2 regions of the Neobacillus sp. S1115 genome follow, and region 1 is predicted to be linked to the other one. Evidence: riboswitches for the same ligand, from Rfam matches in the RefSeq annotation. Region 1 holds a riboswitch; the other holds the start of a gene.
What was found. Region 1 has a riboswitch for glycine ahead of glyA (serine hydroxymethyltransferase). Riboswitches for the same ligand answer to the same signal wherever they lie in the genome.

Region 1 (8,210 bases):
CTTTCCCGTCAAGATTTGCCAACAATCGCTGATGCTAAGACAGCCTATGAAGGTGTTAAAAAGGGAGCCTATGTTGTTTCCAAATCGAAAAATATGGATGGACTTTTACTCGCATCCGGTTCAGAGGTACCGCTTGCCATTGAGGCGCAAAAGGCACTTGAAAAAGAGGGAATTCGTGTTTCTGTGGTAAGCATGCCAAGCTGGGATCGCTTTGAAAAGCAATCGCAGGAATATAAAGAAAGTGTGCTCCCCAAGAATATTCCCGTGCGGCTTGCAATTGAAATGGGTGCTTCCTTGGGCTGGCATAAATACGTTGGTGATTGCGGAAGCGTCATTGCTGCAGACCAATTCGGTGCTTCAGCACCATCCGAGAGAATAATGGAGGAATATGGATTTACCGTTAAGAATATTGTTTCCCAGTTTAAAGCGCTTCTATAAGGTTCTATGAACAATTTGGATAAGGGCAGACTTCAAGCTTTTGAATCTGCCCTTTTTATGGAGGGTTTTGCATGAAAAAGATAGCGGTATTAACGAGCGGCGGGGATGCACCTGGAATGAATACAGCCATTCGTGCTGTTGTTCGCAGAGGGATACACAAGGGATTAAATGTGTATGGAGTGGTAAATGGTTACAAAGGCTTGATTGAGGGCGATTTCACTCCAATGAGCCTAGGAAGTGTAGGGGATATTATTCATCGAGGCGGCACCATCTTAAAAACATCCAGGTGTGAGGAATTTAAGGACACAATCGTACAGCAGCAGGCAATTCAAAGATTAAGAGAAAACGAGATTGAGGGATTAATTGTCATCGGCGGGGATGGTTCTTTCAGGGGTGCAAGAAAATTAACAGAGTTAGGCTTCCCGACGGTTGGTATTCCGGGCTCAATTGATAATGATATTGCAGGGACAGACTATTCGATTGGATTCGATACGGCCGTAAATACAGCTGTTCAAGCAATCGATAAAATTCGCGATACAGCATTTTCCCATGAACGCACGTATGTCATTGAGGTGATGGGCCGAGGTGCAGGGGATATTGCCTTATGGGCAGGTGTGTGCGGCGGGGCGGAGTCCATCATTATCCCAGAAGCCGACTATGATTTGGAAGATGTGATTGATCGGATCAAGCAGGGGCATCAGCGCGGAAAAAGACACAGCATTATTGTAGTGGCAGAGGGTGTTGGCAAAGGGCTGCAAATGGGGAAAGAGATTCAAGAAAAAACCGGATTTGAAACAAAGGTTACCATACTAGGGCATATTCAACGAGGGGGTTCTCCAAGCGCCTACGATCGAATGATGAGCAGCCAAATGGGGGCACTAGCCGTTGATTTAATCATAGAGGGGAAAAAAGGTGTAATGGTAGGGGTGAAAAATGGCCAACTAACCCATACAACCTTTACGGAAATAGAAAAAGACCGACACAAGATCGATCTTTCCATTTACGAATTAGCCAGAAGCCTATCTATTTAAGGAAAATATCCATCTTCAAAATTCAGAATAGGAGAGTGGCCATATTGGAAAAAAAATATTGCATTCATTGCAGAACGCTCTATTCAAAAGAATCGATTTGCGGTATATGTGGAAAAAGTGAATTCCAGGATATAAAAATTATGATTCATCATCAAGAACAATCGAAACGGAAAAAAATTTTAGCGGAACACTCTATATCTTGTAAACTAGCGTAATCCCTCTTCCGTTATGCAGGGGGATTACGCTCACGACTATATTTATACTTCTACCTTTTTTTCTTGATCACTAACATTTTGGATTGTTTCGATAAATTTCTGCATTGTATTTGTCAGGAATGAATCTGCCCGGCGAATAAAAACCGTTGTGATTTTGGAGTATTTTTCGGGAATATGATAGATTCGAACAACCCCATCTGCCTCCAAGAGACTAACCGTAGATTTTGGGATAATCGTAATCCCCAAACCGGCTATTACACTGCCCAAAATCGTCTCCCATGTGCCAAATTCCATGATTTTCGCATTGATTCTTCCCTCATCGCGGACCCAGCCCTCCAATTTTGAACGGTAGCTGCACCCTTGTTTAAAAACAAGGAGCGGCTTGTTTTTTAATTCCTCAAAAGGAACCTCTTCCTGGTTGGAGATTAAAACCAACTCCTCTTCAAAGACTTCATATTGAGCAATTTGTGAATGATTAAAATTTCCTGTCACAAATGCTCCGTCCAGTTTATAGCTGAGAATAGCCTCGACTAGATCCTCTGTTACACCACTTACAAGAGATAAGTCAATGTTGGGATATTTCTTGTGATAGGCGGATAGAATCAGTGGAAGTTTGTATAATGTCTCAACAGTGCCTATTTCAAGGGTGCCAACCGGGTTATCCGAGTCTTGAACCACTTTTAACATCTCATCGACCATGGAAATAATTTTTTGAGCATAAAACAATAGTTTTTTCCCTTCCGAATTGATAACCATGCCGCGGCTTGAGCGGTGAAATAACTCGGTTTGAAGTTCTTCCTCCAACTGCCTGATCCTTACGGTTACATAGGATTGAACATAATTTAAGCTTTTGGCGGCCTTTGAAATGCTTCCGAATTCAGCTACCTTTTGAAAAATCCGCAAATCCTTAATTTCCATGGCTATTCCCCCGTATCAATCTGTTGTTCCTATTACCACATTGCTAATAGAGAAAGTATTTCTAATAGAGATAGATAGTATCTCTTTTAATCATTTTACATGATGGCAGAAAGGTCGTAAGATGTTATTAAAGAATTAAGAAAATTTAAATTATTGCAAAAGGAGAGCAGAAACGATGAGCAAAAAAGATTTTGATGTAATTGTAGTTGGCGCAGGATCGATGGGAATGGCAGCAGGTTATTACCTGGCCAAACAAGGTGTGAAAACATTATTGGTAGATGCATTTGATCCGCCTCATACGAATGGCAGCCATCACGGTGACACACGGATTATCCGCCATGCCTATGGTGAAGGACGGGAGTATGTACCGTTTGCCTTAAGAGCCCAAGAGTTATGGTATGAACTTGAGAGAGAAACACATCATAAGATTTTTACAAAAACCGGTGTTTTAGTATTTGGACCTAAAGGTGAATCTGACTTCGTTGCTGAAACGATAGAAGCTGCTAGCATTCATGGGTTGGATGTTGATTTACTAGAAGGCGAAGAAATTCATCAGCGCTGGCCGGGTGTAACCGTCCCTGAAAACTTTAACGCAATCTATGAAAAAAACTCTGGCGTCTTATTCAGTGAAAATTGCATTCGCGCCTATCGCGAGCTAGCAGAAGCAAATGGTGCAAAAGTGTTAACACATACAAGGGTTGAGGATTTTGAGATTTCCGAGGACTCTGTCAAAATCCAAACTGAATTTGGTTCCTTTACCGGCAGTAAGTTGATTTTGAGCATGGGGGCTTGGAACAGCAAACTTCTATCAAAATTAAATATTGATATTCCGTTACAGCCTTACCGCCAAGTTGTTGGGTTCTTCGAATGCGAAGAATCACAGTATAGCAATACACATGGTTTCCCGGCCTTCATGGTTGAAGTACCGACAGGCATCTATTACGGGTTCCCAAGCTTCAGCGGCTGCGGTTTGAAAATAGGATACCATACATTCGGTCAAAAAATCGACCCGGATACAATTAATCGTGAATTTGGTATCTATACGGAGGATGAAGGAAATATTCGCAGATTCCTAGAAGAATACATGCCGGGTGCTACTGGAACGCTTAAAAGAGGGGCAGTTTGCATGTACACAAAAACACCTGATGAGCATTTTGTGATTGATTTGCATCCGCAGTACTCCAATGTGGCAATCGCAGCAGGCTTCTCCGGCCATGGATTTAAATTCTCAAGTGTTGTTGGTGAAACGCTAAGCCAACTAGTGACAACTGGCAAAACCGAACATGATATTTCTCTTTTCTCTATCAATCGCCCTGCTTTAAAACAGAAAGCAAAGATCTAATAGATTATTAAATTGCCATTATCCTAGAACGATTAAAAAAATAATAAATTTAGAGGTGCAAAAATGAGCGAAAAAACATTAACCCAAAGCCAATTAACTTATTTAGATGCAAAACCGGGCATTCAATTAATTAAAGCAGGAACCTATAAATTAAATGAATTAAGCGTATTGCGGGGAACACCTGAGTTAAAGGGGCAAATCCTTGATGTGCCGATTACAGATAAAAAACAAGTATTAACAATGGGTTACTATGCACTCCAGCCTTCGGTTGATTATTCTGCAGAATTTACGTTTATCGAAATTAAAGTTGTGACCAAAGGTAAAATGGTTGTCCGCGATGTAGAAGGAAATAAATATGTGGCAGAAGTAGGGGACGTATTAGTCTTCTCCCCTAATACAACGGTTATTTTCGATGGTGAAAGTGATGGCGAAGTGGTTTACTTCAAAAATGTAGAAGCAAATCCTTCTTATTTGTGATAACCAACCTTATCAAAAAAGGCATTGACAATTACAAACAGAATGATTATTCTGAAAATAATAAAATTGAATAGAGCGGATGATTGTTGTGGGAGAGTGTATTATCTACATCTACCACCGAAGGAGCAAGTTCCAAAAAAACCCTTGGAACCAATCTCTCAGGTAAAAGAACCATAACAGGACGCACCTCTGGAGAGCGTATTTGAAAATGCCACCAAAGGAGAATGCTCCATAAAGATTGGAGTTTAACTCTCAGGTAAAAGGACAGAGAAGGGATGATTCTACACCCCTTTTCTGTCCTTTTTTGTTTTTTTTAAAAGCAATATGGAGAAATTGGAGGAATAATCAATGAGTTTACAACAAAACGATTCAACAATTTTTGAGGCGATTGAAAGTGAGAAAAACCGCCAGCTTCATACGTTGGAATTAATAGCATCAGAAAACTTTGTCAGCCCGGATGTTTTGGAAGCAATGGGAAGCGTGATGACGAATAAGTATGCCGAGGGTTATCCCGGTAAGCGCTATTATGGCGGCTGTGAATTTGTGGATGTCGCAGAACAGGCAGCGATTGAACGGCTGACCAAATTATTCGGCGCCAAATTTGCCAATGTCCAGCCTCACTCCGGTGCACAGGCCAATACTGCTGTATTTTTCGCCCTGCTTCAACCAGGCGATAAGATTATGGGGATGAATTTATCGCATGGCGGCCATTTAACTCACGGCAGCCCGGTAGCAATGTCAGGAAAATGGTTCGATGTCGTTTCTTATGGGGTAAGAGAAGACAATCACCTGATTGATTACGATGAGCTGGAAGAAGTTGCGAAAAGAGATCAACCAAAATTAATTATCGCCGGTACAAGCGCCTATCCGAGAGTTATTGATTTTGCGAGATTTAGAGAAATCGCCGATCAGGTTGGCGCAAAACTGATGGTTGATATGGCACATATTGCTGGACTTGTGGCTGCAGGTCTCCATCCTTCTCCGGTTCCATATGCGGATGTTGTGACCAGCACCACTCATAAAACATTGCGCGGCCCACGAGGCGGAGTGATTTTAACAAACGATGAAGAAATAATCAAACAAATAAATAAAGCTGTTTTTCCAGGAATTCAGGGCGGGCCGCTCATGCATATCATTGCCGCTAAGGCAGTTGCTTTCAATGAAGCATTGCAGCCAAGCTTTAAGGAATATGCCAAACAAATTATTGAAAATTCAGCTGCACTGGGAGAGGCATTAAAGCAGGAAGGGGCAGCGCTTGTATCCGGCGGGACTGATAATCATATTGTGCTCCTCGATGTGCGTCCATGGGATTTAACAGGAAAAGAAGCAGAGAAATTGCTTGAAGAAGTCGGGATTACAGTTAACAAAAACACCATTCCATACGACCCGCAAAGCCCGTTTGTGACAAGCGGAATCCGCATGGGAACAGCCGCGTTAACCACACGTGGAATGAAACAAGAGGAAATGGTGCAAATCGCAAAAGTGATCGCAGCCGTTCTTAAGAGCAAAGGGGATTTAACCGTGATCGAGCAGGGAAGAAAGACGACAAAAGCAATTTGCGGGAGATTTCCATTATTTCAACAGCCAATCACTGTGTAAGAAAGGGGTAACTTAATGGAGTATCAAAGCTGTTTTGACATCATCGGCCCGATTATGGTTGGGCCATCGAGTTCTCATACCGCCGGTGTTGTATCAATTGGGAAATTTGTTTATGAGCTGCTTGGAGGATCCCCGCAAAGGGCGGATATTACTTTCTATGATTCGTTCTCCGAAACATACCAGGGACACGGAACAGATAAAGCGCTTCTTGGCGGCCTGCTTGGGATGAATACAGATGATACCAGAATTAGATATGCGGTTGAATTAACCAAACGATACGGGCTTCACTATGAATTTAAATTTGAAGATCGCTGTCCTTATTACGATCATCCCAATACAACTGTTATTAGGGCAAGACGTGCGGGCCAGTTTGTTAAAGTAGGCGGTGTATCATTAGGCGGCGGTTTATCAAAAATCTTTATGATTGATGATGAAATAGTTGATATTCGATTAAGCACAAGTGATGATTTTTCAGAAATTGCAGCAAAATTTCGTTCCAATCCTTTTCATGAAGCGATCTTGGAGGGTGTATGATGGATTTTCGGTCAATGAACGAGCTTATTGAACTTTGTAACCGCGAACGGAAAACAGTTGGCGAAATGATGCTGATGGTGGAAATGGAAAAGTCCGGCCGTGACAAAGAGACGATCATCGATATGATGGCAGAGCGGTTAATTAAAATGAAGCAAGCAGTGGAGACCGGTGTAGAAGATGCTTCCCCGGCACCAAGCGGTATTTCCGGCGGTGATGCCGTCAAGATGAGCGAATATGTAAATAACGGGAAGGGCTTGTCAGGTCCATATATTAACGATGCAATGACGTTCTCGATGGCAACATCTGAAAGCAATGCACGGATGGGCGTGATTGTGGCGACGCCAACGGCCGGGGCAGCCGGTATTTTACCGGGGGTTTTATTTTCACTGCGAAAGAATGACGACACCTCCTATCGAGATTTAGTCATGGGTTTGTTTACCGCAAGTGCACTCGGATATGTGATTGCCAACCGCTCCTTTATCTCTGGAGCGGCAGGAGGATGCCAAGCGGAGGTTGGTTCGGCCACCGCAATGGCGGCCGGCGCAATTGTTGAATTAAAGGGCGGGACACCAGAGCAGGTCGTCAACGCCACCGCGATCGCGATGAAATCCCTTTTAGGGCTAGTTTGTGACCCGGTTGCCGGTCTCGTGGAAGTTCCTTGCATTAAGCGGAACGTGATCGGCACTTCGATTGCCTTTTCAGCAGCCGACCTGTCGCTTGCCGGAATTGAAAGCAGGATCCCATGTGATGAAATCATTGAGGCAATGTACAAAATAGGCAAGGAAATGCCGCGAACACTAAGGGAAACGGCACTCGGCGGCCTAGCCATGACGGACACGGGAATAAAATTAAAAGATCGGTTACTTTGCAGAAACACTTAAGACGGAGGGGCTCAGATGAGTACAGATACAGTATTAAAGCGGACACCGCTTTTTGAAACTTATAAAAAGTACGGCGCAAAGGTCATTGATTTTGGAGGCTGGGAGCTTCCGGTTCAATTTTCCGGAATTTTAGAAGAACATGAGGCAGTCCGTAACGAAGCAGGCCTGTTCGATGTTTCACATATGGGTGAGGTCCTTGTAGAAGGAAAAGATGCTGAGAGCTATATTAATTACCTCGTAACAAACGATGTAACCAAGCTTCAGATCAACCAGGCACAGTATACGGCCATGTGTTACCCGGACGGCGGAACAGTCGATGATTTACTAGTTTACAAGTTAGCGAGTGAAAAGTATCTGCTTGTGATTAATGCGGCAAATATTGAAAAAGATTACGAGTGGATGAAACAGCAGGCACAAGGGAATGTAGCCTTAACAAATATTTCTTCTGACACTGCCCAGCTTGCCATTCAAGGTCCAAAAGCCGAAAAAATTTTACAAAAAGTAACCGATACAAATTTAGCGGAAATTGGCTTTTTCCATATTGCTGATCATGTCACGGTTTCCGGGATCTCTGGTGTACTAGTCTCACGCACCGGCTATACGGGAGAGGACGGATTTGAGCTTTATTTAGCGGCAGACAAAGTGGAAGCGCTTTGGGAGAGGCTGTTAGATGCAGGAACAGAAGATGGCTTAAAGCCTTGCGGACTTGGGGCCCGGGATACACTTCGCTTTGAAGCCCGCTTGGCACTATATGGTCAAGAGCTTTCCAGCGACA
Region 2 (8,210 bases), 590 kb from region 1:
TCATTTTTATTTTGTTAGAAGGATTAAACGTTCCACCTTCACTAAGCATCCCCAATACAAAGGTCGCGGTATCGGCAACAGTTATATAATAAATAGCTACTACCGCGAAACCTAAAATGCTTAACAAGGAACTTAATGGCAGGTGGTCGAAGAAAATAAATATGGACAAGGACACATTTTCGGCGATATGTTTTGCCAAATCATGGTTTCCAGAATGTTGAACAAGCTCAAGTGCTGAACCGCCAAAAACGGACATCCAGAGACAGGTTCCAAGTGTCGGAACAATCAAAACGCCAATAACAAATTCCCTTATTGTCCTCCCTCTGGACACCCGGGCGATAAACATGCCGACAAATGGCGCCCAGGCTATCCACCAAGCCCAGTAAAACAAGGTCCACGAAGCAATCCATTTCTCACCTTTTCCAAAAGGACTTAACCGTAAACTCATATGTATAAAGTCACTTAAATACAGGCCTGTTGTATTAAAAAAGACTTTAATAACGGTTAGGGCTGGACCGACAAACATAATCAGCACAAGGATTGCCACTGAAAAGATGATGGCTGCATTGGATAAGTATTTAATTCCTCTTTCCAGGCCTGTATTAATGGAAATAATAAAAAGGACTGTTGCGACCACAATGACAATCAACTGGATAAATAATGTATTAGGAATGCCAAATATGTCATGCATACCTGCAGTAACCTGCATCGCCCCAAGCCCCAAGGAGGTTGCAATTCCAAAGACTGTTGCAAAGATGGACAGGATATCAATCGTTTTGCCAATCGGGCCGTAAATCCTGTCGCCCAAAATTGGATGGAACGCTGAACTGATCGCTGCAGGGAGCCTTTTATTATATTGAAAAAAAGCAAGGGCTAACCCAATAACAGTGTAGATGGCCCATGGGTGCAGGCCCCAATGGAAAAATGTATATTTCATTGCGGTGTTGGCTGCGTCAATCGTATAACCTTTCCCGTACGGAGGAGCTGTGTAATGGGTTACTGGTTCAGCGACGCTCCAGTATACAATTCCGACCCCCATACCAGCACCGAACAGCATTGCCAGCCAAGAAGCGGTAGAGAAATCAGGCTTATCAGTTCTCCTTCCCAGCCGGATATTCCCATACTTTGAAAACAACAAGTAGATAGAAAAAAAGACAAAGAATAGAGTGGCACCGAGATAAACCCAACCCAGGTAATCAATGGAGCCATTATAAACGGCGTTGGTAACTTTGGTAAGATTATCTGTAAAAAAAACTCCCCAGATAATAAAAATGAGGGTCAGCAATAAAGAGATAATAAATACACTATTTTCTTTAAACTTTTCCATGGAAACCTCCTGCAATTGATGAATACTTATTTAAATAGATTTAGCTCGGTCAGTTATTAAAAGGGTTGTATTGAAATTCCCACCTATCCGTATTAATCAACTCTTCATGCGGCACCTCTAACCCGCCGCCAAGATAAATGGTTTGCCCTTTAATCGCAATCACCATAGCCTCTATTAATACATCACTATCCTTCTTTTTATAAATGTCTCCCAACTGTGCCGATAACTCCCCATATGGATGAACAATTTGCGGGAGGGTGTCATCCAAGCCTTCTTCAAGATTTGCAATGTCTTTATAATCGATAGGATGACTGTCGGGTGCACGGCCAGGTACCATCAATAAATATTCGTTATGCTTGATACCATCTAAATCGCTTGTAATGACCCCTTTGTTATCAACAGTTTCAACCACTTCAATTTCATTTAAAGAGTAATGATCCAGGGTATCGGGGGCGGGATTATTAATTAAAATATAGTCTCCAGCTTGAGGTCTTTGATTGTTCCGGAGTGTGTATACTTTATGATCAAAAATAAAACTGTCATTTTCCTTCGGTATATATCTCTCCACACTCGCTGCATTGGTTATGTGCTGTGTTAAATCTCTTAGCTTTATAAGATGAACGGAGAATTTATACATTGGTTTTACACCATATACCTTGTGTAGCTCATTGTTAAAGTACACAAATTGCCCTTTTCTTACTTGATACAGTTTCACAGCTAAATCTCCCTTCAATTATAGGTAGTATAGGATTCATCAAACATTGGAATTTGGAAGCAACGTTTTCTTCTTTAGGATGGCTTTTTTTAGAAAAAACTATTATCTATGTAAAATAGAAAAGGCTGAAATATACAGATATAAACTGTATATTTCAGCCTTAAATGGAATGTTTCTTTAATATGTTTGATTGGAAGTAAGCGTCGTGCTCAACCACCATATCTGTTCAACATTTTGAGGATCTATTGCGTACTTGGGATAAGTGCTTAAGCCGAATATGTTTTTCAATTGAGTAAAGCCCTTTTCGCTTATTGCTGGTTTAGCAATTTCTCTCTTATGGTTGATAAGCTGCCCGGTCACATCCTTAAATTCATCTGATGTGCAAATGTGAAAATAGGTATCGGCCATGCCTGATGGTAGAGGATTCGTAAGATTTTGTACCCTTGCAAATACTTTCCAAACAGAATTCATTTTTTCAATCGTCTCTTTTGAAAGTTTTACACGATTAATTTGCAGGGCATTAACTTTAATCCCTCTGTTTTTCAATTCTTCTGCCATTTTGAAGGTCAGCATTAATAGTGCCATTTTCGAATCACCATACATCTTATAAGTGCTATAAGGCCGGGTGTCCTTCAGTTCTCCACGCAAATTGTCAAATTCAATCTTCCTTTTCGGGTCGAAGAAATTTTTGATGTTTGTCGTACAAGCATGGAGTATTCTCGGGTCTGGTGATTTTTCAAGATGATCGGCCAATAAATGAGTCATTAAAAAAGGACCAAATGTATTCGTAGCGAAGGATAATTCGATATTGTCGGTACTAAGTTTATATTCTTTTACACCGTGATTTAAGTAGGCGGCGTTGTGGATGAGGATGTCCAACCGCGGGTATTTGGATTTAAAAGCTGAGCAAAATGCACGAATAGAATCAAAGGAAGAAACATCCAGTTCCATCAGATCTACATCGGTATTTTTGGTGGCTTCAATTATGTCTCTTTGTTCGGCGGTACTAATCTCCATATTGCGGCAAGCCATAATTACATGATAGCCTTCTGATGCAAATTTATAGGCAGCTGCTTTTCCAATCCCGGAATTTGCACCTGTAATAATTACAATTTTGTCTTTCATAACGGGCCTCCTTCTTTTCACTCAAATTTGGTCCATCCATGTTCTAGATTCACAAAAAAAAGAGCTTATATAAGTAATAAGCAATATGAAAATATTACCATATGGTAATAGTAAAAGGTGTCGAATCCTAGATTGAAAACAATTGTTTATTCGGTGAGAAAAGTATTTTATTTTAAATGGTTAATAATGGGGAGTATAAAGGCATTGGTGCCGGCTAGAAAAATAAAAAAAGAGGTTGAAACGTTTGGTTTCAACCTCTTTTTTACATTATTTATTATTCTGCATCCATAAATGGATAAGCAACTTCTGCAGTTGGTGCAAAGTTTTCTTTGATGACACGAGGACTTGTCCAGCGGATCATGTTGAATACAGAACCTGCTTTATCGTTTGTACCAGATCCACGAGAACCGCCAAATGGCTGTTGATTAATCATCGCACCAGTTGGTTTATCATTGATATAGAAGTTTCCAGCTGCGCCGGATAAGCGGTTTTCTAAGTGAACAATGGCCCCGCGATCTTGGGCAAAGATCGAACCTGTTAAGGCATACATAGAAGCAGTATCTACTGCATGCAATGTTTCTTCTAATTGATCATTTTCATATACATAGATGGTTAAGACTGGTCCAAAGATTTCTTCCACCATTGTTTTGAAGTTTGGATTTGTAGTCACAATGATGGTCGGTTGAACGAAATATCCAACAGAATCATCATAAGTACCGCCAGCAATAATCTCTGCTTCTTCAGAAGCTGCTGCATAGTCGATGTAGCTTGTAATGGAATCAAAAGCCGCTTTATCAATAACTGCACCCATGAAGTTTCTGAAGTCGCGGACATCTCCCACTTTAAGCTTTGCAGTTTGTTCCACTAAACCAGCTTTTACCTCTTCCCATAAGCTTGCTGGAATGTAGGCGCGAGAAGCGGCTGAACATTTTTGACCTTGGTATTCAAACGCACCACGAACAAGGTTAGCTACAACTTTGTCTGCTTGTGCTGTTTCGTGAGCAAATACGAAGTCCTTACCGCCTGTTTCCCCAATTAAACGAGGATAAGATTTATAGCTTGCAATGTTTTCCCCTACTGTTTTCCAAATCGTTTGGAACGTACTTGTAGACCCAGTAAAATGGAATCCAGACATACGAGGGTCTGTTAATACCACTTCTGATACTTGTGAACCACGAGAAGGCACGAAGTTGATGACACCTTTTGGTAATCCTGCTTCTTCTAAAATACGCATAAAGTAGTAGTTTGCTAGAATTGAAGTTGTTGCAGGTTTCCACACGACTACGTTCCCCATCATGGCAGGCGCTGCTGGAAGGTTTCCGCCAATGGCTGTGAAGTTAAATGGAGAAATCGCCAAAACAAATCCATCTAATGGACGGTAATCGGTACGATTCCATACATTCTTCATGCTGCTTGGCTGAATTTGATAAACCTGATTTGCATAATCAACGCCAAAGCGTAAGAAGTCTATTAATTCTTGTGCAGAATCAATTTCAGCTTGAACAGCTGTTTTGGATTGTCCTAACATTGTCGCAGCATTCATGACATCACGGTATGGTCCAGAGATTAAATCAGCAGCTTTTAAGAAAATAGCTGCACGGTGTTCCCAAGCCATATTAGCCCATGCTTCTTTAGCAGCCATCGCCGCTTCAACAGCATCACGCAGTTCTCTTTCTCCAGCTTGAGAATAGTTTGCTAAAACATGTTGATGATTATGTGGCATAACCACTTGCTTCACTGTATCCGTCTTTATATTTTCGCCATTAATAATGACAGGGATATCGATCACCATTTCAGATTGGCGTTTTAATTCTGCTTTTAATGTTTCCCGTTCTTTTGTACCTGGCGCATATGAATTGCCCGGCTCGTTTGTAGGTGTTGGGATTTTGAAAATTCCGTTACTCATTCTTTCACGTTCCTTCCCGTTTATATATTCTGTTCCTTTATAGACAAAGCTACTTATTTCGACAATTATTATAACATACTTTTTCTGTTCTTTGGCTTTCTATTACAACTTAATGAAAGCGAATTCAAATTCTTATCTCTGGGATTTAAATTAATTCCAGAGAGTCATTAAAATATTTAAGAGTCATTTGTTGTTGACAAAATAATTTAATACTACTAAAATTAAAAATTATTCAACAATATTATCTAAAAAACTTAATAATTAGCAAGCTATGATTGCTATGGATCACACTATAGCAGGAGCAGCTTCTGGAGAGACCGCGGATTCCGCGGCGCCGAAGGGTTCACAATCTCAGGCAAAAGGACAGAAGAGTACTGAATATATATTTGTCATGCTGACAATTGTCAGCTTAATAAGTATTATTTGTTATTCTTAGACCTAAGAGATTGGAGGACATCCAATCTCTTTTTTTATTGGGTTTTTTAAATTTTAAGGGGGAGTCAAGGTTGGCACAGCAAGAATTAAAGAGGAATTTAGCAAATCGGCACGTTCAACTTATCGCAATTGGCGGCACCATTGGTACCGGATTATTCCTGGGGTCGGGTAAAGCCATCCAACTGGCTGGCCCATCCATTATCTTTGCTTATTTAATCGTAGGTATTGCCTGTTTCTTTGTGATGAGGGCGCTGGGGGAACTCCTGCTGTCTAAGGCGGGCTATCAGTCTTTTACTGACATTGCCGAAGATTACCTTGGACCGCGAGTTGCGTTTGTAACGGGATGGACCTATTGGTTTTGCTGGATTATGACCGCTATGGCTGATGTGATTGCTGTTGGTGTATATGTACGATATTGGTTTGATATCCCACAGTGGATACCTGCAATTGTCTGTTTGGTCGTCTTATTGGGCCTCAATCTATTAACGGTAAAGCTTTTTGGAGAATTGGAGTTCTGGTTTGCCTTAATAAAGGTCATTACCATTCTTGCCTTAATCGGAATTGGGATCATTTTGCTAGTGATGGGATTCAAGACAGATGCAGGGGCGGTTTCTATTAAAAATCTTTGGGAACATGGCGGCCTTTTTCCAAATGGAATGACAGGCTTCTTGCTTTCATTCCAAATGGTCGTTTTCGCATTCGTTGGTGTGGAATTAGTGGGTGTATCGGCAGCGGAAACAGCCAATCCGGAAAAAAATATCCCATCGGCCATTAATAAAATTCCTTTGCGGATTTTATTTTTCTACGTTGGCGCATTGATTGTTCTTCTATGTATTAATCCATGGACAGAACTGAATGCCGCTGAAAGTCCGTTTGTCAAAACGTTTAGTTTAGTCGGGATACCGATTGCCGCAGGAATTATTAATTTTGTCGTTTTAACTTCTGCCGCTTCTGCTTGTAACAGTGGGATGTTTTCAACAAGCCGGATTTTATATAATTTAAGCAACAATAGCCAGGGACCAGCCAATTTTGCTAGACTGAATAAAAATCATGTGCCAAGTAACGCGTTGTTGATTTCGACTCTTGTCCTGACAGGGGGAGCGCTCCTTAGCAAGCTTATTCCGGAGCAGGCTTTTGGAATTGTGACAACCATTAGTGCCATTTGTTTTATTTGGGTTTGGGGCGTCATTCTGATTTGTCATGTAAGGTATAAGAAAACTCGTCCGGACTTACAGGCAAAGTCAAAATTTAAAGCACCATTTACACCATTTGTTAATTATGCGGTCCTGACCTTGTTTGCGGCGATTCTCATCATCATGCTGTTCGCCGACGCTACCCGTCCGGCCCTATTGTTGACACCACTATGGTTTATTCTATTATTTGCTTTGTATTCCTATAGAAGGAAAAAAGAGAAAAAATTAAAATTATCAGCATAGAATCAAATTGGGTAAAAGAAATGGAGCCGGTATTGAAACCAGGCTCCATTTTGATGTAACTTAATTTTTCCTAATTAAATGATCCGAACTGTCACCATTCCAGGAATTTGTTTTACTTTTTCCTCTAATCCTGGAATAACTTCACCGTTTACTTTATTATCAATGTCAATAATTGTATAGGCATAACCCCCGCGGCTTCTGTTGACCATATCAGCAATGTTTAAATGATAGCTGGATACTGCAGATGTAATCTGTCCAACCATATTTGGAACATTCTGATGGAATGCTGCTACGCGCCGCTTACCAGTATAAGGCAGGCTGGTATTTGGGAAATTCACTGAGTTTTTGATATTGCCTGTTTCTAAAAATTCCTTCACCTGACGAGCTGCCATGATCGCACAATTTTCCTCTGATTCTATTGTAGAGGCGCCTAAGTGTGGAATCGGAACTGTATTTTTCATTTTGATCACATTTTCATTCGGAAAATCGGTAATATACTTTCCAACTTTTCCGCTTTCGAGAGCGGCAGCCATGTCTGTTTCATTGACAAGTTCACCACGGGAGAAGTTTAAAATATGAACACCAGCCTTCATGATGCTGAAGGTTGCTTGGTTAAACATTCCTCTTGTGTCATCGGTTAGCGGTACGTGAACAGTGATATAGTCTGATTCTGCAAATAACTGTTCAATCGTCATGGCCCGCTGCACATTGCGGGACAAATTCCAAGCGGTATCAACAGAGATAAATGGATCAAATCCGATAACATCCATATCTAAATCCAGCGCATCATTGGCCACAAGTGCACCTATCGCTCCTAATCCAATAACACCCAACGTTTTCCCTTTAATTTCTTTTCCGACAAATTGCTTTTTGCCTGCTTCGACAAGCTTTGGAATTTGTTCGCCTTCACCATCTAACGACTTAGTCCAAGCTACACCGGCAAAAAGGTTACGGGAAGAAGCTATTAATGAGGTAAGGACCATTTCTTTTACAGCGTTGGCATTTGCCCCAGGGGTATTGAACACAACAATACCTTGCTCTGTACATCTATCGACCGGAATATTATTGACACCTGCTCCTGCTCTTGCGATTGCCTTTAAATTTTCACCGAATTCTAACGAGTGCATATTAAAGCTGCGAACAAGGATGGCATCAGGATTTTCACTGCCGTTGTCAACCAGAAAGCCGTTCTTATTGAATACGTTTAGCCCTCTTTCCGCGATATTATTAAGGGTTTTGATGGTGTTCACTTTTTCTACAGCGATA

Region 2: it holds a riboswitch for glycine, as region 1 does, so the genes downstream of both, ACZ5B7_RS30075 (amino acid permease) here and glyA (serine hydroxymethyltransferase) in region 1, are expected to answer to the same signal.

What each region holds. Positions count from the first base shown of each region.
Region 1 covers NZ_AP038275.1:535,940-544,149, forward strand. The annotation lists gene tkt (transketolase) at 1-438, shown strand, start outside; gene pfkA (6-phosphofructokinase) at 510-1,469, shown strand; gene ACZ5B7_RS02655 (LysR family transcriptional regulator) at 1,727-2,602, opposite strand; gene solA (N-methyl-L-tryptophan oxidase) at 2,778-3,944, shown strand; gene ACZ5B7_RS02665 (hypothetical protein) at 4,008-4,421, shown strand; glycine riboswitch at 4,501-4,605, shown strand; glycine riboswitch at 4,609-4,691, shown strand; gene glyA (serine hydroxymethyltransferase) at 4,770-6,020, shown strand; gene ACZ5B7_RS02675 (serine dehydratase beta chain) at 6,036-6,554, shown strand; gene sdaAA (L-serine ammonia-lyase, iron-sulfur-dependent, subunit alpha) at 6,554-7,435, shown strand; gene gcvT (glycine cleavage system aminomethyltransferase GcvT) at 7,451-8,210, shown strand, end outside.
Region 2 covers NZ_AP038275.1:6,200,109-6,208,318, reverse strand. The annotation lists gene ACZ5B7_RS30095 (glycine betaine uptake BCCT transporter) at 1-1,327, opposite strand, end outside; gene ACZ5B7_RS30090 (hypothetical protein) at 1,377-2,042, opposite strand; gene ACZ5B7_RS30085 (SDR family NAD(P)-dependent oxidoreductase) at 2,220-3,167, opposite strand; gene pruA (L-glutamate gamma-semialdehyde dehydrogenase) at 3,442-5,073, opposite strand; glycine riboswitch at 5,372-5,450, shown strand; gene ACZ5B7_RS30075 (amino acid permease) at 5,580-6,944, shown strand; gene ACZ5B7_RS30070 (phosphoglycerate dehydrogenase) at 7,019-8,210, opposite strand, start outside.